2 regions of the Lysinibacillus fusiformis genome follow, and region 2 is predicted to be linked to the other one. Evidence: riboswitches for the same ligand, from Rfam matches in the RefSeq annotation. Region 2 holds a riboswitch; the other holds the start of a gene.
The links. Region 2 has a riboswitch for cobalamin ahead of JTI58_RS20315 (ABC transporter substrate-binding protein). Riboswitches for the same ligand answer to the same signal wherever they lie in the genome.
Positions count from the first base shown of each region.

Region 1 (11,837 bases), 690 kb from region 2:
GGCGAGCGCCGAATCGCTTCCTCCGCTACCGCTCCGTTTAGAGTTTTGCCTGTCTCGCTATCCCACGGGAGTCAAGTAGCCTTCCAATCCAACCCATTAACTTTTTAGCAAAGGCGTTCACTACTCATTTTTTGAGGGGGTAGTAACGAATCACTTCTCCACATTGAAAATAAAAATCCTATCCCCCTAAGAATACAGGTATTGGGCTATTTGATTGCTATGTTAGTATGAAAAAAGTAAAGACATTTTGCAGAATGGTTGATTGGAGTGGAGCCAGCGTCACTCCTAGGGGATTTAGCGTCACAGAGGAGACCCTGGAGCGAACGGAAGTGAGTGAAGCGGCTCCTCGGACGCCCCCTGGAAAGGACGCTGGCGCAACGGAAATCAACCCCTCACCTTGCTAAAAAGTCTTTTTCTGCTAGTGACATGATCTTTTTTCAACAACATGAAATCCCCTAGATCGTGATGATCTAGGGGATTTTGTTTGATTTCATTTATTTTATTTCAAGCGTATAGGGTTGTGTGCTAGCTTTACCATCAAACTCACTTACTTCAATATAGTATTTGCCTGCATCTAGCTCCACCGTGCCAACTTCGGCATCACCAACTCCGTAAAGATCGAATGTTTTAACGGTTTTTCCGTTTGCATCCATCACTCGAATAACACCATCCAACGCTTTTTCTGTTTGAAGTGAGAAGAAGACTTCACGCTTCTGGTCGTTGTTCCATTCAAAATAGTCTTTATCGCCAAATGGAATACCTGCATTTAAATATTGCGTTGCAACCCATTTTTCATCTTTTTTCACAAGGACAGAAGGTTTACTAGGTACACCATTGACTAATTTTGAATCACTGTCTTCATCCACGTGCTTATGATCAAACAATGTTAATGTATAGGGCTGAATCGAAACCTGGCCAAGCCCCATGCTGTTGACAAGAATAAAATAACCTCGATCCTTCTTCGCCTTAAACGATGTATTTACATCGTTTGTACCCATCATTCCAAGTAACATTTCAAGAATATTATCACCTAGTCCAAATGGAATTTCTGTTTCCATTTCTTTGGCATCAATTTTCATATTGCCGTTTGTATCTTCGATGATAGCTCCTGCAAATTTTAAGTCTTTTTGTAGTTCTTTAGGTAGTTGAGCTAATTGTTCATTTGTAAAGGGAACTGAAGAAAGAAGCAGACTCATGACCTCATCATTGCCTTGTTGCTTATAATAGTAATAATCTACATCATCTTGATAAATCAGGTGATCTTTATAAGTAGTACCTGGTTGGATTTTTAGCGCTTTTGCTTCCTCATGATTGTTTGGATTGTACTCTGCTGGAATATCGCCTATTTTCTTTGTTTTCAATGTATAAGGCTCGGCAGATCGTTCTCCAGCATTGACAACGGCTACCACGTAGGTTTTGTCCTTTTTCAATGGAATAACTTTTGCATCGTCCTCATTACCAGCTGTACCAAGTAGTAGTGCCAGTATGCCAAGGCTATTTGTTAAGGAAGAAACGGGGATTAACTCCTTTGCTTCTTCTTCATACTCAAATACTGTACCCGTCGGCATTTGGTTCAATCCTTTCAAAAAGCTGAAGCTATAAAGGGCGTCTTCCTTCGCTTTAAACAAGAAATAATCCTCATCATAGTCTGTTTGGAAATAAGCTTTTTGATCTTCGCCTATTTCAAAACGGATCGCCTGCTTAATGATAGGATCAACATTTTCTAGGTTGCCTGAACCCGTAGGATTCATTAACATACTCATCAAGCTGTCAATTTCATTACGTTTTTTTATGTTATTCTCTGTAAGTGGTAATTGGTCCTCAAGAACATTTTCTTCGAACATGACTTCATTAACAGGTAGTCCATCCTCATCAGGAGGAAGGGTAACCACTTCACCTTTTAATGTGTAAGGGATCATCGATTCACTGATTGTTTCTTCTTTTTCAATGCCGCCACTAAAGAACATCTCCATAGAAAACTCACTATTACTCTCATTAGAGACACTTAAAATGTACTCTTGATCGGGAACAGCGTCGATAATCATACGGACCGGCTCACCTTTTGCTGTACCATAAGCGGTCTGCATTGGATAGGCTTCCAATTCTTCATCTTCATCATTTTCAGCTTGATCGATTTCTTCTGGTGGTACAGGAAGAAAGTCGTCTTTTAGATAGAGCTCCATAGAGGCAGTGACACCTGGAATACCTGATAGATCAAACTGTAATGTCGTCGGTTTTTTGACAGAGAACGTGAAGTAATCTTGATCTTGTTGTTGATCTTTTGACAGTAATGTATAGTTTTTACCTGCTGTATTATATGGGAACTTTTTGATAGGCTCCATTGAAGACTTGTCTACTGTATCGATTGGCAAGTCTTTCGTTGTTTGTGCTGTAAAAATATAAGTAGATTTGCCTTTTAAGCTATAGCTACCATTGTGATCTTTGACACCAATTACAAGCGTTCCTTTTTGATCTGCTTTAAATAGATAACCTTCTTTTTTTCCGACACGTACATCATTAACATGGATCGGCTCTACATCACCAATCCCGCTATTTGGGTAGAAATATAAATCAAAGGCATAGTCGTATTTGTCAGCGCCTTTTAATGTCAATTGAGCATATTCATTTTCTTCTAAATCGACTTTATACCATTTCTTTTCGTCTTGCTGTTCAAAAGCACCCTGTTCTGTATTTAGCTTATTTTTAGCAAGGACCTTGGCGTTTTGAATACGATCTTCCTTTGTCTCTGCATAATGCTTAGGCAGTTTGTTTAAATCAAACTGTAATGCTTTTACAGGATCGACAAGTCCATGACCATAAGTAAGATCATAACCTTTTTCGCCCAAATCTTGTGCTGTCATTTCTAGAATCGCTTCTATTTGATGCGGTTTTAAAGATGGATCTTTTGATTTAAGAAGAGAAGCGATACCTGCCACGACTGGAGAGGCCATGGATGTGCCACTAAATTTGACAAAGGATGATCCTTTTTTCGCATCATGAACGGTACTATAAATGTCTTCACCTGGTGCAACAATATCAACGGACGGGCCGTAATTGGAGTAGCTTGATAGTTTGTTGCGTTCATTCGTTGAACCCACACTAATGACACCTTCGAAAGAAGCGGGGAAGGAGTATTCATCTGTCGATTCATTTCCTGCAGCTGCCACAATCGTAATACCACTATCAATGGCTTTCTGAACGGCTTCCTTCATCAGTGGAGATTCACCATAGCCTCCTAGACTCATATTAATGACGTCAACGCCTTGCTCAATTGCGTATAGAATACCCTGTGCAATGATGAAATCATTAGCACCTTCTTTGCCGTTAAATACATCAATTGGCAGTAACTTCGCTTTCGGATTAATCCCATGCCCACCTACGCCATTATCTTTTGCTGCGGCGATAATACCTGCCACATGTGTTCCGTGATCGCCTGAATAAGTAGTATTAGCAGGTGCTGCTGCATTATAGGGTGGGAGTACTTGTGACTTTAGATCGGGGTGTTTAAAATCCACACCAGAATCAATGACAGCAACTGTGACATCATGGTTGCCTGCTAATTCCAGTGCCTTATCCATTTGCAGTAGGTTTAAATGATACATCTCTTGTTTCTTGGGATCAGCTTCTTTATTGAAAGAATGATAGACGTAGCTAGGAGATACACTTGATATCCCGTTTTGCTTTAAATAGTAAGAGACGGCTTTTTCTATCGATACGCCTTTATTTAGTTGCACGACATCATAACCTAATGAAGGAATAGAGCGGATGACTTTGGAGCCAATTTTTTTATGTACGTTTTTATCAAGACCTGAATGCTTGATAACAATTGTATCCTTACTCATCCATTTTTCTTCATTTTTCTCTGTTTGTTTCGCACTGTTTGCCAGCACGTTCTTTGCTTTATGCTGGGGTGCCTCAGCAAATGCAGAAGCAGCAGGAACCATGAGTGCAGCGGATGCTACAACAGCGACTGATTTTTTATACCAACTTTTCAATTGTTATCTCTCCTTGGTGTTATAAATTAAATCTTGACTATACTAATACGGATAAAGATTAGAAAAGTTTCGTAATGGAGGAAAATTTTTCTTCGCTACTTTAACTTTTGGTGGGTATAACGAAAAACGGACAGTTAAACATTGTCCGTTTTTCGGATACCTCACATTATGAAAAGCTTTAGATCTGTTCGATTAATTGTTGTAATTCATTTTTGGAGCGGGGGATTGTGATGTTTTCCTGCAATAGCTTCTTTTTTTGTAAGGCCATGACCATCTCAAAAATCCATGGCCGTTCAAGATGTGCGCGTTTTAATAATTCTTCTTCATAAAACAAGGCGATTGGATCGCCGTTATAAATAATTTTTCCTGCTTCCATGACGATCATTAGATCTGCCCATTCATAGGCGAGAGGAATGTCATGAGTTGCTAGTAAAATGGTTCTCTCACCATCTTCTAATTTGGCTAAGTATTGTAATACTTGTGTAGCATAATAATTATCAAGACCTGCCGTTGGTTCGTCTAATAAAAGGACAGAGGGCTCCATCGCTAAAACACCTGCCATCGCCACACGCTTTTTCTGACCTACGCTTAGAAAATGAATGGGTTTATCGAGCAAATCTTCCACTTCGGTTTGCGCAACGGCCCATGCTATTTTTTCTTCCATTTTTTCAGTAGACCAGCCGAGGTTCAATGGTCCAAATGCTATATCTTGCTTGACGGTCCCTGAAAAAAGCTGATGATCTGCATTCTGAAAGACAATGCCTACCTGCTGACGTAGAACTTTTAAAGCTTTTCGACTATATTCCAGTCCGTTGCCTTCGAATAAAATCGTCCCAGCTGTAGGTTTCAAAATACCATTAAGATGCTGAAACAAAGTCGATTTTCCTGCGCCATTATGCCCGAGTATGGCGATTTTTTTCCCTTTTGGAATGTCTAATGTAATATCTGACAACGCTTTCGTACCATCTGCATAGGCATATGATAATTGGTTGAGTTCAAAATAAAATGCTGTCATGTGAAATACCCTCCATATACGATGAGGACTAGTAATATTGCTGCCATACCTAGCCAATTTTTCTTGCTATAGGAGCCCACCTCTTGCCAGTAGACGGCCTCGCCACCACGTGATTGCATGGCATTGTTGAGCTCCCGACTACGTTGAAACATTTCCACAAATAATGCCACAATGAGCATGGAGACAGAGCGTAGCCATTGCAACGGTGAATGGTAGCCGAGACGCGCTTGCTGGGCTAGATGGATATTTTGCATACTTTCTAAAAACATAAAAATAAAACGATAGGTTAGTTCAACGAGTTCAACCAATAAAGAGGGGAGTCGCCATTGTCGTAGCACATAACATATTCCTTGTACAGAAGTGGTTAGAATTAAAAAGTATAAACAACTAATACTGCCCAGAACGACAAAGAACAGCTGCTGCGCTAATAGCACACTTGCGTTCCCAATGAAAACAGTCCAATTCGTCCATGTATAAGACCAAATATGGGCAGGTAGTGCATTGGTTGACGGTGTAATGGAAAGTAAAATAGATACGAGACTTGTGAATAAGAAAAATCCAGGTAGCAATAATAACTTGGCATAGTATGTAAGCGGAATTTTTGCACCTAAAATGATAAAAGCACTCATTACAAAAAATGTAATGAGTGAAAGTCGTTCATCTCTCATGATGAGCGTTATGAGAAGTATTCCAAGTGAAAATATCATTTTTTCTAGCGGATGAACAGACGCTAGCTTATTAAGATAGGCATACTTATCAATGAGTAACATAATGGTTAACCTTCTTTATGTTTGCCACGCATATAGCCGATGAAGTAGCCAATAAAGCCAGCTCCAATAGCTGCCTGTAGCACGAATAATAAGCTTTCGATTTCACCGCTTGGTGGCTCCCATAGGCTTTCGAACCATGGTTCATATTCCGCATTGATTTCACCAATGGCTGCTTCTGCCTCTCCATCAGCACCACCAAATTCAGCACCTTTTTGTATGAACAATGGAATGATGGCTAACAACACAACAATTGCTAATAGCAATAAATTTTTTTTCATCTGTTAATGTGCCTCCTTTGTTGAGAAAACACGTAAAGTTTTTAATTCGCTAATATTGTATTTTTTCAAGAAATTCATCACAATGACCGTTAAAATCCCTTCACTCACCGCTAAAGGAATTTGAGTTAAGGCAAAAATACCTGCAAACTTTGTAAAGGATGCCATAAAGCCTCCAACTTCTGAAGGGAAGGCTAGTGCTAGTTGTACAGAAGTCACAACATATGTACCTAAATCACCAAGCATAGCTGCGAAAAATACGGCTAGTGAAAATGACAAACCTACTTTTTGTGCTCCTTTAAAGACAAAGTAAGCAATAAAAGGACCTACAATAGCCATCGAAAAGGCGTTCGCCCCTAAAGTCGTGATTCCTCCATGTGCTAATAATAAAGATTGGAATAATAAAACGATTGTTCCAATTACACTCATGGCTAGAGGGCCAAAGAGAACTGTCCCAAGTCCAACACCAGTTGGGTGAGAGCAGCTACCTGTAACAGAAGGGATTTTTAAGGCAGATAGCACAAAAGCAAAGGCTCCTGAAAGCCCTAAAAGCATCTTTGTTTCAGGATTTTCATCAATTGTTTTGCGAATAGAGCGCAATCCTAGAACTATAAAAGGAATAGAGATGACCCACCAAAAAATCGCCCATTCGATTGGCAAAAAACCTTCCATGATATGCATCGCAAAGGCACGTTTTGGCACAATTAAAAAGGCCAATAAAAAATAACTAAGTTTCCACCATGAAAATTTCAAAAAGCTTTCCTCCTAACTAATTAATAGATTTTTAGAATGTAGCGTGCGTAAATAAAAAAGCACTTCTCCGTTGGTGGAAAAGTGCATAGCTAAAAAAGCAAATAACATTCTCATCTGCTAAGCCGCACACCTATCCTCGTAGGCTGAAACGATCACCTATTTTTCGGCAGGTCTCCTGGCTCTAGTTCAATACTTTATAGGTCTTCCCATCCGTTGGACAGTGACATATTCTATAAAGCTCCCTATTACAGTGGCGGGACCGCGCCGGACTCAAACCGGCTTCCCTTTTAAGCAAAATGCCAAGCATTTTACACCGAAAAACATTCAATTGTGAGATTTCACGACAAAGTGTAACATGATTTTCCATAAATATGCTATACCTTTTTATAAAATTTTTTTAATTAAAGGTCAACAGCGAATATTCTGATAATATTCATTGTGCTAATGATGGATATTGTATAAATTTTATACCCCAGTTCACTTCAAAATTGATAAATTTGTCATAAATTTTTAAAGAAATATTGAAATTTTAAAATAATAAGATATGATTAAGACAGTTTTCTATTTAAAATACTAATAAAAATTTCATATAAAACGTCAATAAGTGCTCGAATAGCTCGAGATAATAGGGAAATTGGTGAAAATCCAATACAGCCCCCGCTACTGTAATAGCTGATGAAATCGCAAAGCCACTGGTGCAAGCTTGGGAAGGTGCGACTGTAAAATGAAGCTTAAGTCAGGAAACCTGCTTATTTGATTGTGCATGCAAACTTTTCGGAGGGAGAAGTTGAAGCGGAAGCGAGTACCTTTATTTCATGCTATTCGTTTTTATTTGGCTTCTACAAAACCTTTACTCTTCGTTTAGAGTAAAGGTTTTTCTTTTTCCAGAAAGCAAATGAGGGGAGACAGAAGATGACAACATGGAATTTAGAGGGGATGAAAACACATCTCTTTATTTGCAATGGCAGTAGTTGCATGAATAAGGATGGTGAGGAAATTACCTTAGCCATTCGAGATGAAATACAGCGACAAGCACTCGATCAAGAAATACATACGACAAGAACGCGCTGTAATGGACGATGCAAGGATGCCTGTGTGGTAATCGCCTACCCTCAAGGGAATTGGTATCGTGTGCCATCAACAGAGCATGCTAGGACACTAGTACAAGATTTACATCATGAATCCTTATACAACGAACATGTCTTTACACTTCGTGAAGGTACATTACAGCGTACTGCTCAAACAACAGCCATTAAAGGGATCGAAAAGGTGAAAGAGGGGTAACAACATGGCGCAAAAAGGAAAAATTTTCGTAGTAGGCTTTGGACCTGGAGATTTTAAGCATATTACGACACGTGCAGTAGAAGCTTTACAACAAAGTGATATGATTATAGGCTACAAAACCTATGTAGAGCTGATTCAAGATTTAGTTAGTGCGAAATCGATTGTTAGCACAGGCATGACAGAAGAGGTGTCCCGTGCGCAGGAAGCCGTTCGCCAAGCAGAGGCAGGGAGCATTGTCTCGGTGATTTCGAGTGGTGATGCAGGCGTTTATGGCATGGCGGGATTAGTGTATGAGGTGTTAATCGAGCTAGGCTGGACAGAAGCAACAGGAATTGAAGTAGAAATTGTTCCTGGTATTTCTGCGATTAATTCATGTGCGAGCATACTTGGTGCACCCATTATGCATGATGCTTGTACAATCAGTTTAAGTGACCATCTAACACCTTGGAATTTGATTGCAAAGCGTGTCGAGGCAGCTGCGATGGCAGATTTTGTCATCGCATTATACAATCCTAAAAGTGGTCGCCGTACAAGACAAATTGTCGAAGCTCAGCGAATTCTCTTAGAATATCGTTCGCCAGACACACCAGTAGGGCTTGTGAAAAGTGCGTATCGAGAACGTCAAGAAGTGACCATGACAACGCTAGCAGAAATGCTAGAACATGATATTGGTATGCTGACAACTGTCATTATCGGGAATTCATCAACATTTTTCTATGACAATAAGATGATTACGCCACGCGGTTACCAACGTAAATATACCCTTGGGGAAGAAAAACAACCATTACGTCCACATCAACGTTTGCGTGAAGAAAATGAACCTTGGGCAATGAATCAAGAGACAGGAACAGCAAGAAATGACTTTACAGCTGATCCTAATGCAGGGCGTTTTAATAAACCCAGTATAGCCGCTACGCCAAAGCCGAAAAAAACAGCACTTGAAATGGCTACAGCGGCACTCGCAATGGTGAAAGGGACAAACGCAGTCAACGTAACACCGAAGCTTGTACAGCAAAAAATAGAATCTATTTTTGAATTAGCAGTGAGCCCAGGTGTGGCCAATAAGTTTTTTACTCCTCAGCAAATGCTGACGTTAGCAGAGGTCGTTGGGGAAGAGGGGACGATGGAATATACACCAGATCATCAAATCCATTTGAAAATACCAACGACTGCCCCTGAACAGATCACAGAGAAATTGCAGGAAGTAGGCTTTTTATTAGCACCGATTGGTGATGTGCTATCTCTAAAAGCTTGTGATTTTTGCTATGGTGAAAAGGCTGATTCGATACCATACGCCGAAGAAATACAAGAAAAACTTGGTGGCATGTCTTTACCGAAAACATTAAATATTGGCTTTAATGGCTGTGGTATGGCCTGTTATCGAGCTGTATTTGATGATATTGGCATCGTCTACCGTAAAAGTAAATTTGATGTCTTTATTGGAGCGAAGCCAGTTGGTCGTACGGCTCACGCAGCACAGCCTGTTGTAGAAGGGTTGGAGCCTGATCAGCTGATTCCACTCATTACAGATATTATTGAAGAATACCAAGCAAATGCTCATCCAAATGAACGCTTGTTTAAATATTTTAAACGTGTGAAAAAGATACTGCATTTTACGTATCAAGATATGTCTTCCAAAATAAAAGTAGAGCCAGCTCCGTGCGGCGACTAGTAAGGGGTAAAGAGATGAAAGCTATTTTATTTGTCGGCCATGGGAGCCGTTTAGCAGCAGGAAATGATGAGGTTCGTACATTTATCGAACAAATGACACCGCGTATTGACGAACAATTTTTAGTGGAAACTTGTTTCCTTGAATTTGCTTCACCTAACATCGAAGAAGGTATTACAAACTGTGTGAAAAAGGGAGCTACAGAGGTTCATGTGATTCCAATCATTTTACTTCATGCAGGCCATTCAAAACTGCATATTCCAGCAGAAATCGAGCATGCGCGTGAGCATTATCCAACGATTACATTCACATATGGTCAAACAATTGGCATCCATGATGAAATCTTTGCCATTTTACAAGATCGCTTAGCTGAAATTGGCTTTAATTCAGAACAAGAGCAGCAAGACACGGCTATTTTATTGATTGCACGAGGAGGCAGTGATCCATCTGCTAATGGCGATTTTTATAAAATTACACGACTTTTATGGGAAAAACTACCTGTTAAATACGTGGAAAGTGCTTTTATGGGTGTCACAGATCCACGAGTTGAAGAAGGAATTGAACGTTGTGTCAAACTAGGTGCAAAAAAAATCATCATGTTACCTTACTTTTTATTCACAGGCATTTTGATGGAACGTATGAATGGCATGTGTGAGAAGTTTAATGAACTTTATCCAGAGTGTGATATTCAAATTGCTAACTATTTTGGCTACCATGAACGTTTACAAAATGTTCTATTAGAGCGTATTGAACAGGCGGTCAATGGTACATCAACAGGTATGCAAGATCTAGAAGACTATCGTGCCTATGCGGCAGTACATGGACATGCACATCATCATCACCATCATGATCATGACCACCATCATGAGCACGACCACGACCACGACCATCATCATGAAGAGGAGCCGGTAAAATGATTTTCATGTTAGCGGGGACGAGTGATGCAAGGGATTTAGCCCTTGCATTACAAAGCGCAGGTCATGCGGTGACAGCTACGGTCGTCACCGAATCGGCAGCCTCAAGTCTTGCTGACGTTGGCCTGCCACATTTAGTTGGTCGACTGACGGCTGAGGAAATGGCGACCATTATGACAGAGCAAGGCTATCAATTGGTGGTAGATGCCTCTCACCCATTTGCGGAGGAGGCATCTAAAAATGCGATGGCAGCGGCGAAACAGGCACAAATTCCTTATATTCGCTATGAGCGAGCTCATGAACATTATGCCCATCCTTTAATTACTGTTGTAAAGGATTATGAGGAGGCAGCTCAGTTAGCTGCAGAAAAACGCGGTGTCATTATGCTAACGACGGGAAGTAAAACACTCGCTACATTTACAAAGGTGTTACAGGGCTTAGAAAACACAAGAGTAATCGCTCGTATGCTTCCACGACTGGACAATATGGAAAAATGTGAGGCGCTAGGAGTGGCACAGCGAGATATTGTGGCGATTCAAGGTCCGTTTTCAAAGGAATTAAATGAAGCTCTCTTTCGTCAATACGGAGTGACGCTGATGATCACCAAAGAAAGCGGTAAAGTTGGCTCAGTGGATGAGAAGCTAGAGGCAGCTCTTGCATGTCAGATTGAAACAATTCTTATTGCTAGACCAAATATTCAATACGGCCAACAATATTCAACATTTGAAGAAGTATTAAAGGCTGTTGAACAGACAATTTAGGAGGCATTTTCCATGGATTTTAAAACAGATTTCAAACCATTAACGGTAGACCCAGATAAAATTTACGATTACAGTTTCGCCATTATTGCAGAGGAAATGGGCGAGCATGACTTCTCAGAAGATGAATGGAAAGTTGTACGTCGTATTATCCATGCATCGGCTGATTTCGAGCTAGGACGTAGTGTCATCATTACACCAGGGGCGATTGAAGCGGGTATCAAGTCTATTCTTGCAGGACGTCATGTGATTGCAGATGTGCAAATGATTGAAAGTGGCTCTGGTAAAAAGCGTTTCCAAAAACATGGTGGCGATTTGCATTGCTATATTGCGGATGAAGATGTATCAATCGAAGCGAAAAAACAAAATACAACTCGTGCCATCATTTCGATGCAAAAGGCTTC
Region 1 is NZ_CP070490.1:4,827,395-4,839,231, reverse strand. Features, by position in the region: gene JTI58_RS23955 (S8 family serine peptidase) at 495-3,995, opposite strand; gene JTI58_RS23950 (energy-coupling factor ABC transporter ATP-binding protein) at 4,174-5,010, opposite strand; gene cbiQ (cobalt ECF transporter T component CbiQ) at 5,007-5,780, opposite strand; gene JTI58_RS23940 (energy-coupling factor ABC transporter substrate-binding protein) at 5,786-6,058, opposite strand; gene JTI58_RS23935 (energy-coupling factor ABC transporter permease) at 6,062-6,808, opposite strand; cobalamin riboswitch at 6,957-7,141, opposite strand; cobalamin riboswitch at 7,394-7,575, shown strand; gene JTI58_RS23930 ((2Fe-2S) ferredoxin domain-containing protein) at 7,721-8,092, shown strand; gene cobJ (precorrin-3B C(17)-methyltransferase) at 8,097-9,764, shown strand; gene JTI58_RS23920 (sirohydrochlorin chelatase) at 9,779-10,678, shown strand; gene cobK (precorrin-6A reductase) at 10,675-11,436, shown strand; gene JTI58_RS23910 (precorrin-8X methylmutase) at 11,449-11,837, shown strand, end outside.
Region 1: it holds a riboswitch for cobalamin, as region 2 does, so the genes downstream of both, JTI58_RS23930 ((2Fe-2S) ferredoxin domain-containing protein) here and JTI58_RS20315 (ABC transporter substrate-binding protein) in region 2, are expected to answer to the same signal.

Region 2 (11,837 bases):
GAGAAATACTCGCGCTAGAGCGATGAATACCCGCGGAAGCAGGAGAAATACTCGCGCTTGAGCGAAGAATACCCGCGAAAGCAGGAGAAATACCCGCGCTTGGGCGACGAATACCCGCGAAAGCAAGAGAAATACCCGCGCTTGAGCGAAGAATACCCGCGAAAGCAAGCAAAACACTCCCGAGCGAGTAGGCCGACTCCTGCCCTATAAACAATGCATGGCTGCCTGTGCTTCATGCCACGGAACCGTATATCCTTTGCCCTTTGCACAAAAAATACTGGAGGAACTATATTCAGGGTCGGCATTTTTATCGTAGCCAATCTGTGCAATTACTTCCTCTGTATTATGGCATATATCATAGCCATCAAATTGGAGTGTGAGTGCACCTTTCCCATTTGTATAGGCAGCAAAGGTTGTGCTGTAGCTCATTAAAGTGGCAACGGGCGCGCGACCTGTTAGCACCACATCTGTTTCGGATAATATCGGGTCATCAAATGTGCCTGCTGCTTGCTGAACGTCAGTCATCATGCGGCCGATAAAGTCGTTTGAAGCCTTCATTTTAAAACGATAATAGGGTTCAAGTAGAACATTTTGGGCTTGCTCTAGTCCCTGGCGCAGCGCACGGAAACTAGCTTCTCGGAAATCGCCGCCCGATGTATGTTCATTATGCCCGCGACCTGTTAGAAGCGTAAAATGAACATCTGTTAAAGGGAAGCCTGTAAGTAAGCCATGATGATCGCGCTCAAACAGGTGCTTTTCAACAAGGCGCTGATTGCCTACGGATAAATGATCTGCATGACAGGCATTGCTGAAGGTATTGCCGGTTCCACGTGGATTTGGCTCCATTAATAAATGAACTTCCGCATAATGCTTGAGTGGCTCGAAATGGCCATAGCCTGTCACCTTCGTCGCAATGGTCTCCATATATAAAATTTGCGGCTCGCCAAAGGAGACGGCTAATGAAAAACGTCTCATTAATACCTCTGTCAGGACCTCCAATTGAATGACACCCATAATATGGACATGGATTTCCTGGAACTTTTCCTGCCAAACGACACGTAAAGAAGGCTCTTCTGCTTCAAGTAAACGGAAAATCTGTAGCACTTCCTTGATATGCTGATCGCCCGCATATTGAACCTTTGCCTGTAGCGTTGGGACAAGCTCATAGGGCTGTGTTAGCGTCGTTGTACCGATTCGATCTCCAATGTTTGCCTGACTCAGCCCTTTCACAGCGAAAATCTCTCCTGCTTCAACCTGTTGAACGGACTCAAAGCGACTGCCATTATAAAGGCGAATTTCTGTCACTTTTTCTGTCACTTCACCAAATGAAAATTCATCCCGCACATGTAAGGAGCCCTTGACAGCCTTCATAAAGGTTAAACGCTGATGCCCATCATGACGAATTTTAAAAACCTCTCCCTCAAACGGGACATTCTGGTCAAATTGGGTAGCCGTTAACAGGGGAAGCTGGTCAAGAAATTCCTGAATGCCCTCATCCTTTAAGGCAGAGCCTGTAAAGCAGGGGAAGGCACACTCATTTTTAATCATGGCCTGTAGCTGAGCAAGACATGGTTCATGCTCTAATGACTCATTCAGAAAGGCATCCAAAAATTTTTCATCACGCTCCGCCAGCCATTCCATGATGCTATTTGACACATAATCTGCTCGCAGCGGTTCATCGACGAACAACACATGCTGAGAGCAATCTTTACGAAGCTGGCTCATGACAGCTCCTACATTTGCTCCTTCACGATCCGTTTTATTGATAAAGAAGAAGGTTGGGACATGGTATTTACGTAAAAGCTGCCACACCGTTTCTGTATGGCCTTGTATCCCTTCGACAGCGCTAATGATAATAATGGCATAATCCATCACACGAATGGCACGCTCCATCTCAGGGGAGAAATCGACATGCCCAGGTGTATCAATCAATGTGTATGTATCATCGCCAATGCTCATGCGACCTTGCTCGGCAAAGATCGTAATCCCACGCCTGCGCTCTAGCTCATGATTATCGAGAAAGGTATCCTGATGATCGACTCGACCACGGGCTTGAATACTATTTGTATGAAAAAGCACTTGCTCAGAGAAGGTCGTTTTCCCTGCATCCACATGCGCAAGTACACCGATTGTTTTGTACATAAGAAATCCTCGTTTCTATAGATTGCTATCTTTTCATTGTAACAGAATACTCGCATATATAATTCTTGTAAAATAGTTCGTATTTTTGTCGAAATAGTGCTAATATAGTGATGATTGCATAATTAGCGTCATACTACGCTAGTCTATCAATAGTATTGACCATAATAGAACGTATTGGTGCAAATGGCATTTGTCATTTGCTTAAAAGGGAAATCGGTGCAATTCCGATGCTGTCCCGCAACTGTAAATGGGGAGTCTATACAGCATGCCACTGTAGTAAAGCTATGGGAAGGCGTATAGATGATGAACCTAAGCCAGGATACCTGCCAGTATGTGTTTTTTGACTAAGAACCACGAGGATGGGGATAGTGATAAAGGTAATGATGATACCGTTATTTCACTATGCTACTCTCTTGGCGACAAGAGGGTTTTTTTATGCCCTTCCAACCACCTTGGTAGCAAAGAAGTCTCTGATTTCTTTCTATATTTTAACAACAAAGGAGAAAAGGACATGAAGAAATGGAAAAGTATATGGCTGATGATGATCATTGCCTTGGTCGCTATTTTAGGGGCTTGTAATGCAAAGGACAAAACTGAATCAGCAGCACAAGGTGAAAAGGTTGAGCCATCTGAGGCAGCAACAGAAGTAACCATTGAAAATAATGACACAACCCAAACATATAAGGAAGCACCTACGAAAGCGATTAGCTTAAATCAGCATGTGACAGAAATCATGCTGGCGCTTGGCTTAGAGGATTCTATGGTTGGGACGGCTTACTTAGATGATAAAATCTATGAGCCACTCCAAGAGGCATACGATAAAGTCCCTGTGCTTTCAGATCAATACCCTACGAAGGAGCAAGTGATTGATGCCGAGGCGGATTTCCTATATGCAGGCTGGAAAAGTGGTTTTGGTGAAAAGGGCGTTGGCACACCAGAGGAGCTTGAAGAATTAGGCATTCATACGTATTTACATACGGCTTCTAACATGACAAAACCAACATTAGAAGATATTTTCACTGATATTCGCAATATCGCGAAGATTTTCCGTATCGAGGATCGTGGCGAAGCTTTAATTGAGCAAATGACAAAAGATGTAGAGGCAGTACAAGCTAAATTACCAAAAGATAGCGAAAAATTACGTGTTCTTGTGTTTGATAGCGGTGAAAAGGATGTATTTACAGCTGGTCAAAACTTTATGAATGAGCTAGTGACAATCGCGGGTGGTCAAAATATCTTTGGTGATGTGGAATCAGGCTGGACAACTGTGTCGAAGGAAGATGCAGTAGATCGTAATCCAGAGGTTGTTGTCGTGATTGATTACGGTGAAACAACGGCAGAACAAAAGATCCAATTCTTAAAAAATGATCCAGCATTAAAGGAGATGGAAGCTGTCAAGAATGAGCACTTTGTCATCCTGCCACTTTCAGCAGCGTCTGAAGGGGTTCGTGCGGCAGAGGCCATTGAAATTTTAGCGAAGGGCTTCTATCCTGAAAACTTTTAAACCATTCGAGCTAGCGCTTTGCTAGCTCCTTTTTCATAAGGAGCGATATCAATGAACGCATTTCAAAAAAACGTACCAGATCAAACATTTGAAACACTAAACCGTGATGGTGAATTTACCCGTCTAGCAGTTAGCCCTGGCATTATCAATAAGCATTATACGCCAGCGCAATTTCAAAAAATAGCCGAAATTGCTGGCGAAAAGGGGGCGATTAAGTATTCCGCCTCCTATAGTATTCTCGTATCCATTCCAACGAGCGATGCGACAGAAGCTGTGCAAGCCTTACAGGAAGCGGGTCTTTATGTTGCGCCCTCTGGCTCCATTATTGCCATGAAGGCTTGCGATTTTTGTGATGGTGAGAAAATGGAGGCAGCTCCGATAACCGAACAGCTCTATCACGCCATAGCGGGGATAACGGTACCTGCAAGAGTACGTGTCAATATCAATGGCTGTGCATCTGCCTGCTACAATGCAGTCTATGATGATATTGGGCTCGTGTATCAGCAGGAAAGCTTTGATGTCTATTTAGGTGCTGTGCCGATGGGGGCAAAGGCACAGGCTGGCACATTATTCGCTAAAAGGGTAGGTGTCGAGCACATTGAAGATTTTTTACTGTACATGATAGGCCTTTATAAAGAGCATGCTCGCCCGAATGAACCCTTTTATAAATTTTATCGCAGAACAAAGTCCGCAGAATATTGGGAACTAGTAAAAAATTCTATTAAATAGCAGGAATATTACTTAGGGTGTCGAAGTATTGTAGTAAGGCACAGAAAATTACAATACAAAGGAGCAAGAACATGACATCGAAACAAGGGATTCAACCAGAAGATCTTTATCACTTAAAATCAGTAGCAGATCCACAGCTATCACCCGATGGAACTGAGGTAGTTTATGTAGAGACTCGTATGGACGAGAAGAAAAACGACTATATCTCGAATTTATTTTACATAAACTTGAAGGACAAAACGCCACAGCAATGGACATTTGGTGAGGATAGAACAAGTTCCCCTGTTTGGTCACCAGATGGCAGCCAAATTGCGTTTTTGTCAACGAGAACAGGTAAATCGCAAATTTATGTGCTATCGAAAGCAGGTGGTGAGGCAAAACAGCTGACACATTGTAAAAATGGGGCAACATCACCTGTCTGGTCCCCATGTGGCAAGAAAATTGCTTTTTCAGTTGTCCTAGGGAAAGATGAAACCATCCAAGATAAAGCGGAGGATGAGAAGAAAAAGGACAAAGAACTCAAGCCACTAGAAATCGAGAAAATGAAGCACAAATCGGATGCTGGTGGATTTATTGATATGGAGCAGTTTGTTCATATTGCCCTTGTCAATGTGGAATCAGGAGAGCTAGAGCAAGTGACGGAGGGAAAAGAGTACTTCCATCTGGGTACATGGTCGCCAGATGGCAAATACCTTACGTACTTAGCCGATAAAGCGGAGGATTTGGATTTCTCATTTAATGTGGATATCTATTTATTGGATTTAGAAACTAAACAGAGCCGCAAGCTAACAGAAGGCTGTGGTGCATATTACCAAACGGCTTGGTCTCCGAATAGCCGATTCCTTTCTTTTGTAGGTGGAGAACGTGAATTTGAAAATGCCACACAAGCGAAGCTATGGATATATGACATGGAGCAAAAACTGCTAAACTGTGTAACAAGTGAATTCGATGCGCCTGTTGGTGATTTTGTCATCGGTGATTTCCTGCAAGGTGTAGCGTCACCACGCGTGCAATGGATGAATGATAATCATAGCTTCTACTTCCAAGTCACAGATCACGGCAATGCGGCGATTTATTTCGGAAATGTAGATGGCGAAATTTACCCAGCTATTCATGATGATCAATATGTCTATGGCTTTTCACTTGATCCGCAAAACGATCAGGCTATTGTAGCGATTAGCACAACGACAAACCCAGGCGATTTGTTTTATGTAAACCTAAAAACAGGTGACAAAGAACAGTTGACGTCAATTAATGAAGAATTTTTAAAGACCAAAACATTAGCTGTTCCCGAAAGTATTGAATTGGAAGGCGCTGAAGGCTGGAAGGTCAATGGCTGGATCATGAAGCCAGTTGGCTATGAAGCAGGGAAGAAGTATCCTCTTATTCTTGAAATCCATGGTGGTCCACATGCGATGTATGGCAACACCTACTTTAATGAATTGCAAATCCTTGCTGCACAAGGCTTTGCAGTGCTTTATACTAATCCGCGTGGTAGTCATGGCTATGGCCAAAAATTTGTGGATGCAGTACGTGGCGATTATGGTGGCAATGATTATGCAGACTTAATGGCAGCGGTAGACTACGCTTTGGAGCACTATGATTTTATTGACCAAGACCGTCTTGGTGTAACAGGTGGAAGCTATGGTGGTTTTATGACCAACTGGATTGTGGGCCATACAAATCGCTTTAAAGCGGCTGTGACGCAGCGCTCCATTTCAAACTGGATTAGCTTTGCGGGTGTCAGTGATATCGGCTATTATTTTACAGACTGGCAAATTCAAGCGGGACTCGATGATATAGAGAAGCTATGGCATCATTCACCGCTGAAATATGTAGACAATGTGGAGACACCATTATTGATTTTACATGGTGAAAAAGACTATCGTTGTCCAATTGAGCAGGCAGAACAATTATTTATTGCCTTAAAGTATCGGAAAAAAGAAACAAAATTCGTTCGTTTCCCTGAGGCGAATCATGAACTATCAAGGAGCGGCAAGCCCACATTACGAATTAATCGACTTGAATATATTCGTGATTGGTTTGTGAAATATCTATAATAGGGTGGCCTAAGAAGAGCATAGCTTCTTAGGCTATTTTTAATAGAAAAGCCCTGTATGATTGTTTATAACGTTTCAATCGTTTGAAAAATCTCTTTGTAAAGGATATCTAACCCTTTCTCACCTTTCATATAGAAATACCAAACATCTTCTCGATTTGCATCATGATCATATAAATAAATTGTTGTATGAGAACCGTTATGTAATGATTCCCAATGAGCCGTTTCAAATGTAGTTCCTTCTCTTGTAAATGGAAAATGACGTTTTGGTGAATCAAAAAAAACAATGGGGATTTTAGCGTTTTCATAAGCTTTAACCAATTTATCAGCTGATGCTTCTTCAAACATCACGGGTGTTATCATAACAGCATCAAAATTTGTGGAAATATGTAATGTATCCTCGCTAAATTCATCTAATGCAATGGTTTCGAAATGAATTTTTTCGTTATTTAATTCAGGGATAGTACCAACTACAGCCATTTTTAAAGGCGCTCCATCATATTTAGTTTCATCATTTGAACATGCAACTAATACTAACAAACTTAATATGAATAAAAATTTTTTCACAATTATCCTCCTTTTTTCTCACGATATCGTTGTGTTCATCACATAAAAAAAGAATCACAACAAGGTGTGATTCTCGATGGGTTAGTCGATTTTCTGGATGAACACGACCTTCAGATAATTAAACTCAGGGTATTCACGTTGTACTCGGAAATCCTTCGGCAAACCGTATTCCTCCACGATTTTATAGCGTGTACGAGTTTCTTTAAATGCTTGGTCAATAAAGCCTTTGAACTTTTTCATACCGAAGCTAGCATTATTTGTGGAAGCCACAATGATGCCGTTTTTAGCGGTAATGGCAATCGTGTCCTTCAGTAATTTAGGGTAGTCCTTTGCCGTTGAAAAGGTCATTTGCTTCGTACGTGCAAAGCTAGGTGGGTCTAAAACGACAAGGTCAAACTGTAAAGCATGACGCTGCGCATATTTAAAATAATGAAAGACATCCATGACTTTTATATCCTGTGCCTCATAATCAATATGATTGACACTAAATTGCTCAATTGTTTTGGCTAGACTGCGCTTGGCTACATCTACACTCGTTGTCTTGATGGCACCTCCTAGAGCAGCTGCCACAGAAAATGCTCCTGTATAGGAGAACGTATTCAGCATGTCAGTATTATTCGCATAACGCTCACGAATAGCTAATCGCACCTCACGTTGATCAAGGAAAATCCCTGTCATGGCACCATCGTTTAAATGCACTGCATAGGTCATACCATTTTCCTTTACCATGATGGGAAATTCGCCTGGCGTGCCCATCACAAAATCATCCTGCTCGATATACTGCCCTTTGCTATCAAAGCGTTTTTTCTCATAAATCGCTTGGTAGTTCACTGTCTCAGCAAGCGCCTCATAAACCACTTCTCTAAATGAGTAAATACCCTCACTATACCAGCTCACCATGTAGTAGCCGTTAAAAAAGTCGATCGTTAGACCGCCGATGCCATCTCCTTCACCGTTAAATACACGAAAGGCTGTTGTGTTTTCATTGTTGAAGAATGCAGCACGATTGTCGATGGCTTTTTTGAATTTTTTCATAAAAAAAGGTTTATCGATGGTTTCATTCGCATCGGTCGTTAGCACCCAGCCAATCCCTTTATTTTGGATTCCGTAGTAACCTGTTCCAATAAAACGGTTATGGTGATCCATGAGCTTTAGGAGTGTTCCTTGCTCAGCAGGTAGACGTCGTGCATCGACCGCATCCTTTGAAATAAGAGGGTAGCCTTTTTTTAATTGATCAGAAAAGGGCTGTTGTATTTGTAGTGCCATTATTTGTGTCATAGTGTCATCCTTTAAAAAACGTTTTGCTCTATTATCGCACTGTTTGAGCGGGATAGCCAAACTTATTTCAGGAATTGCGCAATTTTTGTCACGGTTTCAATTGTTGCGTCTTCAAAATAATTCATTTTACTGAAATAGCTATGGATTAATCCTGGCATTGTAATATGCTCGACTGCCACACCAGCAGCCTTTAACTTTTGTGCATAGCTTAGACCCTCATCAAAGAGAACATCTGCCTCTGCCGCGATAATCAATGTTTTTGGCATGTTACGGACATCCTCTAGCTGAAGAGGGGACACAAATGGATTCGTGAAGTTTGCTTCCTCCGTATAGTGCTGAGAGAACCATTGCATGGCTTGTGCATCTAAGCCGTAATTTTCACCATATGCCAGATAGGATACTGTTGAAAAATCGACATTTGTCACAGGATAGATCAGTGCTTGCGCTTGTAGCGTTGGACCATCCAGTGCAGTAGCTAAGTGCGCAACGACTGTAGCCAAATTTCCACCTGCACTATCCCCAGCAACCGACAATCGACTTACATCTCCACCTATTGCTTCAATATGGTCATGCACCCATACTAAGCTATCGTAGGCATCGTGTAAGGGTGTTGGGAAGGGGTATTCGGGTGCTAAACGATAATCCACTGACACCACAATCGCCTGTGCCTGATCTGCTAATAGCTGGCAGCCTGCATCGACAGATTCTAAATTGCCATAGACCCAGCCACCACCATGGTAATAAACAATAACTGGTAATGCTTTACCGACAACGGGCGTATAAAGCCGAACTGTAATTTGCGCGCCATCTCGCACCGTAATGTTGTGATCCTCAATGGATGCTAGCTTCGGTTTATGGGCGGATTGCCATTGCGTAACCGTTCGCATAGCTCTCGCTTCCTGTGGTGTCACTTTGTAATAAGGTGTACCAGTACGCTGAGCTTCTATATAGTGAACAGCTTCTTTTCTTAAAGTAGTCATCTTCATCATTCCTTTATCATGAGGTTTGTTATTTCTATTATAAACTATTCGTATAATTTTACTAGGATTTGATTTAGAAAAAGTTTATTTATTTATAAATGAGGTGAAATCAGCGCATTATGTTTATAATAAAAAGGATGAACGTATTTGGAGGGACAGTATGATTTCTTTAATTGTGGCACATGATGACAACCACGTCATCGGTTATAACAATGGGATGCCGTGGCATTTACCAGGGGATTTGCAGTATTTTAAACAAAAAACAATGGGCAAGCCTATGATTATGGGACGTAAAACATTTGAATCCATCGGTCGACCACTTCCAGGGCGACGCAACATCGTCATTACGCGTGATGAAAACTATCAGGCAGAGGGCATTGAAATCGTGACAAGCTTGGAAGCGGCTTTAGCGCTAGCTGGAGATGTACCTGAGGTAATGATTATTGGTGGCGAGCAGATTTTCCGTTTAGTGATGGAGATGGCTGATCGCTTGTATATCACAAAAATTAATCACGCCTTTCAGGGAGATACCTATTTCCCAAGCTATGAGCAGGATTTTGTCCAAGTCTCTTCACAGGAGCCTGAAACAGCACCAGAAGGCTATACATTCCAATATCAAATTTTTGAACGTAAATAAACGAAAAAGCAATCGCTCCCTTCACAATGAGCGATTGCTTTTATTATAGATAAAAATAAACACATGCATACATAGAGGCACAGCCAGCTAGCACAAAGAGGTGCCAGATCGCATGGTTAAAGGGCAGTGAACGCCATGCATAAAAGATGGCCCCAATCGTATAGAACAGCCCACCAGCTAGCAGTAAAGCAAAGCCATGTAACCCTAAATAGAGATAAACAGGCTTAATGGCAAATATAATTAACCAGCCCATTCCGATATAAAAAATCAATGAAAGTACTTCAAAGCGATTAATAAAGAAACATTTAAACAACACACCAAGCACAGCCAGTGACCAAATAATACATAGCAACGTCAATCCTAGAGTACCACCAACGGCAATTAATAAAAATGGCGTATAGGTGCCGGCAATTAAAATATAAATGGACGAATGGTCCAAAATAGCGAAAAAGTGTTTATATTTTTCTGGCATACTGTGTAGCAAGGTAGACATTAAAAACAGAATGATGACAGACGCACCGAAAATGCTGAAGGTTGTAATATGTAGGGCATTTCCTGTTTGTACGGCTGCTAATAGTAGAACAACCAGTGCTGGAATACTAGCGATGAAACCAATACCATGTGTAATGGCATTCCACAGCTCTTCCCTCCATGATTTATAGTCAAATGAATCAACCATTTGAAACACTCCTTTCGTTCATACATTTACTATACCCCAATAATTTGTACATGAACATTTACATTTGTCATATATTTCATATCAAAAATGTCATAAGGCTGTCATAATCTTTGAGGGGCATTGATAGACAAGAGGTAGGCGAAAACGCTATAGTATCCAAGGTAGCGTTTACATGCAAGCGAGGACAAGGTTTTGCCTAATGACAAATGTCATGTTTACATAATGATTCATTAGTCTATATAATAAATTTTAATGAAGTAAAAGGATGTGTCGAAGTGAGACGAATTCATATAGTAACGGACTCAACTTGTGATTTAACAAAAGAAGAAGTAGCACAACATGGAATACATATCGTGCCTTTAACGATTCAAATTGATGGTCAAACATATACAGATGGTGTGGACTTAGAGCCACAGTCTTTTTTAGGCTTAATGAAAAATGCGAAAAATTTACCAAAAAGTTCGCAGCCAGCACCAGGGAAATTTAAAGAATTATATGATGAGCTAGGTAAAGATGGTGATCAAATAATCTCCATCCATATGACAGGCGGCATGAGTGGAACAGTAGAATCTGCACGTCAAGCAGCACAAATGACAGATGCCGATGTGACAGTCATTGACTCTCGCTTTATCGCGATTGGTTTGGCTATCCAACTACGTGAGGCAATCCGCATGCGTGATGAAGGCGCAACAGTAGAGGACATCGTGGCACGTTTAGAAAAGGTACGAGACAATACGCATTTATATGTGATTGTGGACACGCTCGAAAACTTAATTAAAGGCGGTCGAATCGGTAAAGGAACAGGCTTTATCGGTTCTCTCCTAAACATCAAAGTCATTGCCAACCTTGAAGGGGGCGTATACAACCCTGTGTCAAAGGTACGTAGTCATAAGCAAGTAGTCAATTTCTTATTTAAACAATTCCAAGCAGACACAGCCGGAAAAACGGTTAAGGCAGTCGGCATTTCCCATGCAGATGGTCTAGTAACGATGGGCAACCCATTAAAATCGTTAATCGAAGACACAGGCTTTAACGATGTAGAAATTGCCTTTACATCCCCAATCATCTCGACACACACAGGTCCAGGAGCCATCGGTTTTATTTATTTTGCAGAATAATAGGAAGGAGCTACTACATAAGTAAATGTAGTGGCTTTTTTTATACGTCGATCTCGTAGCAACCATAACTTTCACACCAGGGATGAGCGGACTTGTGTGAAAGATGAGCCATTTTAATTAACCCGTGATCCGTTTCCGACTAAA
Region 2 is NZ_CP070490.1:4,134,642-4,146,478, forward strand. Features, by position in the region: gene JTI58_RS20310 (elongation factor G) at 205-2,142, opposite strand; cobalamin riboswitch at 2,301-2,487, shown strand; gene JTI58_RS20315 (ABC transporter substrate-binding protein) at 2,654-3,646, shown strand; gene JTI58_RS20320 (precorrin-3B methylase) at 3,698-4,375, shown strand; gene JTI58_RS20325 (S9 family peptidase) at 4,447-6,435, shown strand; gene JTI58_RS20330 (amino acid oxidase) at 6,501-7,001, opposite strand; gene JTI58_RS20335 (class I SAM-dependent rRNA methyltransferase) at 7,083-8,279, opposite strand; gene JTI58_RS20340 (alpha/beta hydrolase) at 8,342-9,259, opposite strand; gene JTI58_RS20345 (dihydrofolate reductase) at 9,420-9,896, shown strand; gene trhA (PAQR family membrane homeostasis protein TrhA) at 9,940-10,575, opposite strand; gene JTI58_RS20355 (DegV family protein) at 10,851-11,693, shown strand.